DNA from 3 places in the Rahnella sp. BIGb0236 genome. Region 1 is predicted to be linked to each of the others. Evidence: predicted binding sites of a transcription regulator. Region 1 holds the regulator's gene; each other region holds the start of a gene.

What was found. The regulator sigma-54, encoded in region 1, starts transcription at its own class of promoters, with help from an activator protein. The targets are predictions, from matches to a motif close to GTTGGCACANNTTTCGCTNT.
Region 2: a site for sigma-54 is predicted at 1,871-1,890, ahead of EDF78_RS16890 (branched-chain amino acid ABC transporter substrate-binding protein). Genes of this name have one in related genera too.
Region 3: a site for sigma-54 is predicted at 1,861-1,880, ahead of EDF78_RS07010 (gamma-glutamyltransferase family protein). Genes of this name have one in related genera too.

The regions. Positions count from the first base shown of each region.
Region 1 covers NZ_SOAO01000010.1:35,836-39,077, forward strand. Annotated here, with positions in the region: gene lptB (LPS export ABC transporter ATP-binding protein) at 1-650, shown strand, start outside; gene rpoN (RNA polymerase factor sigma-54) at 752-2,185, shown strand; gene hpf (ribosome hibernation promoting factor) at 2,209-2,496, shown strand; gene ptsN (PTS IIA-like nitrogen regulatory protein PtsN) at 2,595-3,077, shown strand; gene rapZ (RNase adapter RapZ) at 3,144-3,242, shown strand, end outside.
Region 2 covers NZ_SOAO01000008.1:121,584-124,825, reverse strand. Annotated here, with positions in the region: gene EDF78_RS16905 (peptidase domain-containing ABC transporter) at 1-125, shown strand, start outside; gene hemB (porphobilinogen synthase) at 342-1,316, shown strand; gene EDF78_RS16895 (YgdI/YgdR family lipoprotein) at 1,430-1,645, opposite strand; gene EDF78_RS16890 (branched-chain amino acid ABC transporter substrate-binding protein) at 2,053-3,177, shown strand.
Region 3 covers NZ_SOAO01000003.1:32,590-35,831, forward strand. Annotated here, with positions in the region: gene hpxX (oxalurate catabolism protein HpxX) at 1-164, opposite strand, end outside; gene EDF78_RS07010 (gamma-glutamyltransferase family protein) at 201-1,787, opposite strand; gene EDF78_RS07015 (MurR/RpiR family transcriptional regulator) at 1,988-2,827, shown strand; gene EDF78_RS07020 (transporter substrate-binding domain-containing protein) at 3,092-3,242, shown strand, end outside.

The DNA of each region.
Region 1 (3,242 bases):
TCAACTCAGGTGAAATCGTCGGATTATTAGGGCCAAACGGTGCCGGTAAAACCACCACCTTTTACATGGTGGTGGGTATCGTTCAGCGCGATGCGGGGCGTATTGTCGTCGATGAAGAAGACATCAGCCTGCTTCCGCTGCATACCCGCGCCCGTCGCGGTATCGGCTACCTTCCGCAGGAAGCGTCCATTTTCCGTCGTCTCAGCGTGTTTGATAACCTGATGGCGGTGTTGCAGATCCGTGATGATCTGAACAAAGAACAGCGTAACGATCGCGCCAATGAACTGATGGAAGAGTTCCATATTTCTCATTTGCGCGATAACCTCGGTCAGTCACTGTCCGGGGGTGAACGCCGTCGTGTAGAAATTGCCCGTGCGCTGGCAGCGAACCCGAAATTCATCCTGCTGGATGAACCGTTCGCCGGGGTTGACCCGATTTCAGTTATCGACATCAAAAAAATCATTGAGCATTTACGTGACAGCGGCCTCGGCGTACTGATCACTGACCATAACGTGCGTGAAACACTCGATGTGTGTGAACGCGCGTATATCGTCAGTCAGGGGAAATTGATCGCCCACGGCACGCCAGCCGACATTCTTGCTGATGAACAAGTTAAACGTGTTTATCTTGGTGAAGAATTCCGTCTGTGATCTGTGCCGCCGGAACCGTGCCTGTTTCAACTTAAACTGAAACAGGCCGTCTCTGACAGAAGTGTTGCCGTTCTCACTCATCAACGGAATTAAGCCAAGATATGAAGCAAGGTTTGCAACTCAGACTCAGCCAACAACTGGCAATGACTCCTCAGTTACAACAGGCCATCCGCCTGTTGCAATTGTCCACGCTCGAGCTCCAGCAGGAGATCCAACTCGCGCTGGAGAGCAACCCTCTGCTGGAACAAACCGACCTTCATGATGAAATCGATGCGGTGGAAACCACCGACAACGAAGGATTAGATACCCGCGAAGCCCTCGAGCAAAAAGACATGCCCGAAGAGCTGCCGCTGGATGCGACCTGGGATGAGATTTACACCGCAGGCACGCCGTCCGGTACCGGCAATGATTACAGCGATGACGAATTGCCGATTTACCAGGGCGAAACCACCCAGACCCTGCAGGATTACCTGATGTGGCAGGTGGAACTGACGCCGTTTTCCGATACCGATGCCGCGATTGCCACCTCCATCGTCGATGCGGTGGATGACACCGGTTACCTCACCGTTTCCCTTGAAGATATTCTTGAAAGCGTGGGTGACGAAAACATCACCATGGACGAAGTTGAAGCCGTGCTTAAGCGCGTTCAACGCTTTGACCCGGTGGGCGTGGCGGCGCGTGATCTGCGCGACTGTCTGCTGATCCAGCTTTCTCAATATGTTACTGACACCCCGTTTATCACCGAAGCCCGTCTGATCATCAGCGAACATCTCGATTTGCTGGCGAACCATGATTTCCGTGCACTTATGCGATCAACCCGGTTAAAAGAAGATACACTGAAAGGAGCGATGCTCCTGATCCAGTCTCTTGATCCGCGTCCGGGCCAGTCGATCAATACCGGTGAATCCGAATACGTGATCCCGGATGTGCTGGTGCGTAAAGTGTCAGGTGTCTGGACGGTCGAACTGAATTCCGACAGCATTCCGCGACTGAAGATAAATCAGCAGTACGCCGCGATGGGCAATTCCGCACGCAGCGACAGCGACGGCCAGTTTATCCGCAGCAATCTGCAGGAAGCCAAGTGGTTAATCAAAAGTCTGGAAAGCCGTAACGACACGCTGTTAAAAGTGACGCGCTGCATCGTTGAGCAGCAGCAGGCGTTCTTTGAACTGGGTGAAGAATTTATGAAACCTATGGTGCTGGCCGATATCGCCAGTGCCGTAGAAATGCACGAATCGACAATTTCACGTGTGACGACGCAGAAGTTCCTGCACAGCCCGCGTGGCATTTTCGAACTGAAGTATTTCTTCTCCAGCCATGTCAGTACAGACAGCGGCGGCGAGGCATCGTCAACCGCCATCCGGGCGCTGGTGAAGAAATTAATCGCAGCGGAGAATCCTGTAAAACCGCTCAGTGACAGTAAGTTAGCGACCCTGCTTTCCGATCAGGGGATCATGGTCGCACGACGGACCGTCGCCAAATACCGAGAGTCTTTGTCCATCCCGCCCTCAAACCAACGTAAACAGTTAGTTTGACCTCAACAGAGAAGGAAGACATTATGCAGCTCAACATTACCGGACATCACATTGAGATCACGGATCCCCTGAGAGAATTCATCACGTCGAAGCTGGCCAAGCTCGAGCAGTATTTCGACAGGATTAATCAGGTGTATGTGGTGTTGAGCGTGGAAAAGGTGCAAAAAGTTGCGGAAGCGACTTTGCATGTGAATGGAGGCGAATTACATGCCACCTCGGAACATCAGGATATGTACGCAGCGATTGACGGACTGGTTGATAAACTGGCCCGCCAGCTGAATAAACATAAAGACAAACTGAAACAGCACTGACATTCATGTAGCCAACCCTGTGCTACAAACCTTCGGGCATCGGCTTGTGACCTTCGGGAAACGAGCCGATATAGCTTTAAGGGTGAAACAGCGCAAAAGTGAAAGATGACATGATTAACGATACTGCAATGCAATTAACGTCGGTGCTCAATGCCGAATGCACCAAAAGTGGCGTTCATTGCGCCAGCAAGAAACGCGCACTGGAAATCATCAGCGAACTGGCCGCTAAGCAATTAAATTTATCGCCACAGGTGATTTTCGACGCCATTTTGACCCGTGAACGTATGGGCAGCACCGGGATCGGTGCCGGGATCGCCATCCCGCACGGAAAGCTGGAAGAAGATACTTTACGTGCCGTCGGGGTGTTCATTCAGCTGGAACAGCCGATCGCTTTTGACGCCATCGATAATCAGCCGGTAGATTTACTTTTTGCCTTGCTGGTTCCGGCAGATCAATGTAAAACCCACTTACACACCTTATCGTTAGTTGCTAAGAAATTGGCTGATAAAACAGTGTGTCGCCGTCTGCGCGGAGCGCAAAGCGACGAAGAACTGTTCCAGATAATGACTGAAAACGAATAGCGTCTGATCCCGGTTTTCGTGCCGGGAAAATGAATGCTGAACACTGAATGCCAGGGGAGTGACACCATGGTGCTGATGATTGTCAGCGGCCGTTCCGGTTCCGGGAAGTCGGTTGCCCTGAGGGCACTCGAAGACATGGGTTTTTACTGTGTGGACAACCTGCCG
Region 2 (3,242 bases), on a different contig from region 1:
ATCTCGATCTGGATAACGAAATGCGCATTAATCAGGCCATCAGCGAACTGGATATTACGCGGATATTTATCGCGCACCGGCCATCCACGATTGCCTCAGCAGATCGCGAGATCAAACTCGGTTAACTCCTTCCTTCAGGCCATCCCAACCGGTGGGATCGCCTGAGATAAAATGCGGCCTCTGTTACATCTCCTCACGGAAAGTTCATCATTTGTTTAAAAGTTATTATAAAATGCGGGCTTCATCGTCTGACGGCGCTGCATTGCCTCCTGCCGTCTGAACTGTCTGCGCTCCTGTTTCTCAAAAATATCAGCGCAACAGATTAATTTTTAGGAGTTTTCATGTCGAATCAGTTCCCGAGCTCACGCCTTCGCCGCCTGAGACAGTCCGAATCCCTGCGCACTCTTTTTCAGGAAACTGAATTTAGCGTCAATGATCTGGTACTGCCGATTTTCGTAGAAGAAGAGACCTCTGAATACGTACCCATCGAAGCCATGCCCGGTGTGCTGCGCATCCCTGAATCCCGTCTGGCGTTTGAAATCGAACGCTATGCCCGCGCCGGTATCCGCTCGGTGATGACCTTCGGTATTTCGCATCACATGGATGCCACCGGCAGCGACACCTGGAACGAAAACGGTCTGGTCGCGCGTATGGCGCGTATCTGTAAAGACACCGTGCCTGAAATGATCGTCATGTCCGACACCTGTTTCTGCGAATACACCTCACACGGCCATTGCGGCGTGCTGCATGATCACGGCGTGGATAACGACGCGACGCTGATCAACCTCGGCAAACAGGCTGTGGTTGCGGCGGCGGCGGGCGCAGATTTCATCGCACCTTCTGCGGCGCAGGACGGTCAGGTACAGGCGATCCGCAGTGCGCTGGATGAAGCCGGTTTTATTGATACCTCGATCATGGCGTATTCCACCAAGTTCGCGTCATCCCTGTACGGACCTTTCCGTGAAGCGGGCGGCAGCGTGCTGAAAGGCAACCGCAAGCAATATCAGATGAACCCGATGAACCGCCGCGAAGCCGTGCGTGAATCGTTGCTCGACGAGCAGGAAGGCGCCGATGCGCTGATGGTCAAACCGGCTGGCGCGTATCTGGATGTGATCCGCGATATCCGCGAAGCCTCCCGCCTGCCACTGGCGGCCTATCAGGTCAGCGGTGAATACGCAATGATCAAGTTCGCGGCACAAGCCGGTGCTATCGATGAACGCGCCGTGGTGCGTGAAAGCCTGGGCGCGATTAAACGTGCGGGCGCAGACATTATCCTGACGTACTTTGCGATGGATATCGCTGAAAACGGGCTGTGATCCCCTTCGTCCTTCAAGCCACCTTGCTGCGACCCGAATGATTTTGGGGTTGAGAACAGTGTTCTAAAAATACAAAACCGGGCAATTGCCCGGTTTTTATTTGCCCGTAAAGGCTACTTCTTCACAATGCCCGCAATATCATTGGTATTCATCAGATGATAATCGCCGTTCATGTCGGTGTAGCTGGTCATGCCGGTATCGCGGTCACGATCGGGTTCGCCGTGGGCGAAAAACTGGTCACCGGATTTGGTGTTGATCACGTAATCACCAGCACAGCCGGTCAATGTCAGCGCCAGAACCGCAGCCGTCAGGCAGGATAATTTCTTCATTGTTCAGTCGTTTCCCTTTGCAATCATCTGCCCGCATTACAAAACAACCCGCCGTAAGAAGCAAAGAATAAAAATGTCACTAAGCGTAATAGTGCGTGGTAACACGAAAATGTGCACCAGTGCGGTGCGATGTGATCCCGTCGTTGTTTCTGTCAGTTGCCCGTAACGCTCGCCTGCCGCTATCTATACTCACATAACCCGTAACATTCTCAGAGGTTCCGTAACACTGGCAGATATTTTGCTTACGTCCTGTACCGCAGAAATTTCTTACCTTTGATGTTTTTACCTTCGGAGAACTTGCGGGAAGGCCTCCGTCCGTTGCTGGTGCGTTAAATTTCAGATTGCTGCTTCAGATGTGTCTTTTTAGTTCCGGTTTACCCTCAAACTCAGTGCTAAGGATCATGATGATGTCGATGAAATTTATGAAAAGTCCTCTTTCTCTTTTGCTGGCAGGTTGTCTGGTCACCGCCTTTTCCGCGCGTGCGGATATTGTGATTGGCGTGGCTGGCCCGTTCACCGGCCCGAACGCCACCTATGGCGATCAGTACTGGCATGGCGCCACACAGGCAGCGGAAGACATTAATGCCGCTGGCGGAATCAACGGCGAGAAAATCAAACTGGTGCAGGGCGATGACGCCTGCGAACCAAAACAGGCAGTCGCTGTGGCTAACCGGCTGGTCGATCAGGATAAAGTGCAGGCGGTGGTCGGGCATTTCTGCTCCTCTTCCACCATGCCTGCGTCTGAGGTGTACAACGACGCCGGAATTATTGCCATCACACCGGGATCGACCAACCCGCAAATTACCGAACGCGGCATGAGCGACATGTTCCGTATGTGCGGACGTGACGACCAGCAGGGGCAGGTTGCCAGTGATTACATCATCGATAAGCTGAAAGCCAAAAAAGTGGTCATCATCCATGACAAGGACACTTACGGGCAGGGGCTGGCGGATGCCACCAAAGCGGCGCTCAACAAGCGTGGCGTGAAAGAAGTGATGTATGAAGGTCTGTCGCGTGGCGAAAAAGACTTTAACGCGCTGGTCACTAAAATCAGCGCGCAGAAACCGGATGTGGTGTTCTTCGGCGGCTGTCATCCGGAAGCCGGTCCGCTGGTGCGCCAGATGCGCGAGCAGGGCGTCCAGGCCACATTCTTCTCCGGTGACTGCATCGTGAACGAAGAAATGGTGACTGCCGCAGGCGGTCCGCAATACACCAACGGCATTCTGATGACCTTCGGCAAAGACCCGCGTCTGATCCCGGAAGGCAAAGCGGTAATCGATAAATTCCGCGCCAGCAAGTTCGAGCCGGAAGGCTACACCTTGTATTCCTATGCGTCAGTTCAGGCCATTGCGGCGGCGTTCAAAGCCACCGGCGGCAGCGATTCCGCCAAAGCCAGTGAATGGCTGAAAGCCAACAGTGTCGATACCGTCATGGGCAAAAAAGCCTGGGACAGCAAAGGCGATCTGAAAGTCTCGGATTACGTGGTCTATAAGTGGGATGACAAAGGCAAATATCAGGAAGTGAAAGAATAAAGGATAAAGCACTCTTATTTGCCATTTTGAACCCGTGTCAGACCGCGCCTTAGCCAGGCGCGGTC
Region 3 (3,242 bases), on a different contig from region 1:
CGCGGGTCGAGCGGTAAATCCATCAGCGGCTGCGCCATTTGCGCGATGCGACTGAACTGTACCAGTAATTCCTGACGACGGGCGTCGTCGAGTTCCAGCGCCAGAACGGATTCCATCTGGCGGATATACGCGGCCCAGTCGGTCGCTGCGGGGGTATTTTTCATGCTGCTTCCTTATCAATTCTCATGAGCGAACTCTGATCAAAATCCGGCGGCGCTGCCGTTACTGCGCGGGTCGGAGGCGCCTTCAAACATGCCATTGGTATGGCGGACAATGGCGCCAGCGTGGCCGACGGCTTCGCTGAAATCCGGCAACAGTTCGACGTCGTGACCGCGCTGTCTCAGTCCCGCCAGCGTCGGATAGGCGAAACGGCCCTCCAGTTTCAGTGAGTCCGAACTTTCGCCCCAGGTACGGCCCAGCAACCAGCGCGGACCGCTGATTGCCTGCTGCAAAGACTGACCCTGCACCACATGGCGGATAAACACCGCGGCCTGGGTTTGCGGCTGACCGTCACCGCCCATCGAGCCGTACACCATGGTGCGCCCGTCGTATAAGCGTGCGGCGGCGGGATTGAGGGTGTGGAACGGTTGTTTGCCCGGCGCGAGTGCCAGCAAATGTCCGGCGTCGAGGCTGAAAGACGCGCCACGGTTTTGCCACAACACGCCGCTGCCCGGCAGCACGACACCACTGCCGAACTCGTGATAAATGCTCTGGATAAAGGACACCGCCAGCCCGCTGCTGTCCATCACGCCCATCCAGACGGTATCGCCCGGCCCTTTACCTTTGCCCCAGTCTGCGGCGCTGTGCGGTTTGATGCGGGTGGCGAGAGCGTCGAGATACTGCGGATCCAGCAGATCCTGCGCGTCCTGCGTCATCATGCGTGGATCAGTGATAAAACGGTCGCGCAGGCCGAACGCCAGTTTGGTGGCTTCCACCACGCTGTGAATGGTGGCGCTTTCATCCATGGTTTCCAGCGGCAGGCGATCGGTCAGCCCGAGAATGGCCAGCGAAACCAGTCCCTGCGTCGGCGGTGTCAGGTTGTAGATTTCGCCTTTACTGTGTTTAAGGCGCAGCGGCACACGGCGCTGCGGTTTATATGCGGCGAGATCGGCGCGGGTCACCGGCATGCCGAGTTTCTCCATGTCGGCGGCCATGTTGTCGGCCAGTTCGCCGCGATAGAAACTGTTCAGTCCGTCCTCACACAGCATCGACAGGGTTTGTGCCAGCTGCGGTTGGGTGAAACGGTTACCGGCGCGCGGCACATCGCCGTTAGGCAAAAAGATGTCGGCAAAGGCGCGGAAATCCTTCAGCTCATGTTGTTTGGCGCGGGTGGCGGCTTCCTGCGAGGCGGTGACCGGAATACCGTCAGCCGCATAGCGGATGGCATCGCGCAGCAGGCGGGAGAGGGGTTTCTGTTCGCCACCCAACTCAGCCGACACATTCAGTGCTTCCTGCCAGCCGCCGACGGTGCCCGCAACCGTCAGCGCGGATTTCGGGCCACGATGGGGAATGTGCGTTTCACCGGCGTAGAAATCGAGAGAGGCGAGGGCGCCCGCCGCGCCGCTGGCATCGATAGCCACCGGATTGCCCTGCGGCGGCACAATCAGCCAGAAGCCGTCGCCGCCCAGCCCGTTCATGTGCGGATACACCACGGCAATTGTTGCGGCTGCCGCCACCATGGCTTCGATGGCGTTGCCGCCTTCGCGCAATACCGCAAGCGCACTCTGGCTCGCCAGATGATGAGGTGTGACCGCCATGCCCAGCGGTGCGCTGTTACTGTTAATCATGCGATGTCCTTTTTTGAGACGCTTTTTTTATGCTGCCCGTGCTTGCAGGGTTGAGGGCGCGTAGGGATAAAGTTAAGCAAGAGGTGTTCCACATCGGCAAAAGCCGCCGGCTTTCGCACATAATTTTGCTTGCATTGGCAAGCATAGTGCATGGTATGTTCCGCTGAATGGCTGAAACATTGGTTACAAAAGGGACGGAGATGAAACAGATAGATGAACGTCTGCGTGACCATTACGCAGAACTGACGCCGCAGGAACAGCGGGTGGCAGACTTTATTTTTGCCAGCATCGACGACCTGATGAGTTACAACAGCGCCGAACTGGCGCGGCTCAGCGGCGTATCGAAAGCCACGGTCAGCCGCCTGTTTAAGCGCCTCGGTTATCCGAGTTATCGCGATATGCGTGATGAGATGCGCACCCTGCGCCAGAGCGGGATGCCGCTGACCGACAGCCGCGATGCGGTACAGGGCAACACCTTGTTATCCCGGCACTACAAGCAGGAAATGGCGAACCTCACGCAGTGGATTAACCAGATTGATGGCGTACAGTTTGGCGCGCTGATCACCGCGCTCAGTCAGGCGCGACAGGTGCGGTTGCTGGGTTTTCGTAACAGTTATCCGGTGGCGCTGCACCTTCGTCAGCAGCTGATTCAGGTGCGCGCAGGCGTGATGATGATGCCGCAACCGGGGCAAACGCTGGCGGAAGAACTGGTGGATCTCACTGCGCAGGATGTGGTGATTTTTGTCGCCTTCCGCCGCAGGCCGCGCATGGCGAAGGCCATTCTGACGCAGTTACACACGCTGTGTGTGCCGGTCCTACTGGTGTGCGAGCCACAGGCACAGACGCTTATCCCGCTGGCGACCTGGCATCTGGCCGCGCCGCTCGACAGTGTCTCGGCGTTCGACAGTTATTCTTCTGCCATGAGCCTGGCGAATTTACTCAGTAATGCATTGCTGCACGATATGCTCGCTCAGGGCCGTCAGCGTATTCATCAGATCAGCGATCTTTACGCCGATCTCGACGAACTGGAGCAACGCTGATCCCCGTCTGAGGGGCAAACGGGGCGCTTTTCTGGTGCTCCTGCACAATGACAGTGCGTTACAACATCCCTTTCCTTCCTGCTTTTGCCCTGGTTCAGGGCAAAAAAACCCGCCTGCCGGTTCCGCCACTTTTTATAATTCCTTGTCTCACCGTGACTTTGCGCACATTTTTCCTGCTGCGTGGCTTTTGGCACATTCGTTGCAAAGTTTTAAATATAAGAATCTATCGTTCCAAAAACCTTTCACCGGAGATAATCTATGAACATGAACAAACGGCTGTTGGCATGGGCAGGCGCGGCAATGCTGGTGCTTCAGGCATCCGGCGCGATGGCCGATCAGTTGCAGGATATTCAGAAGCGCGGCGTGCTGCGCGTGGCGGTGCCGCAGGACTTCCCGCCGTTTGGTTCGGTGAGCA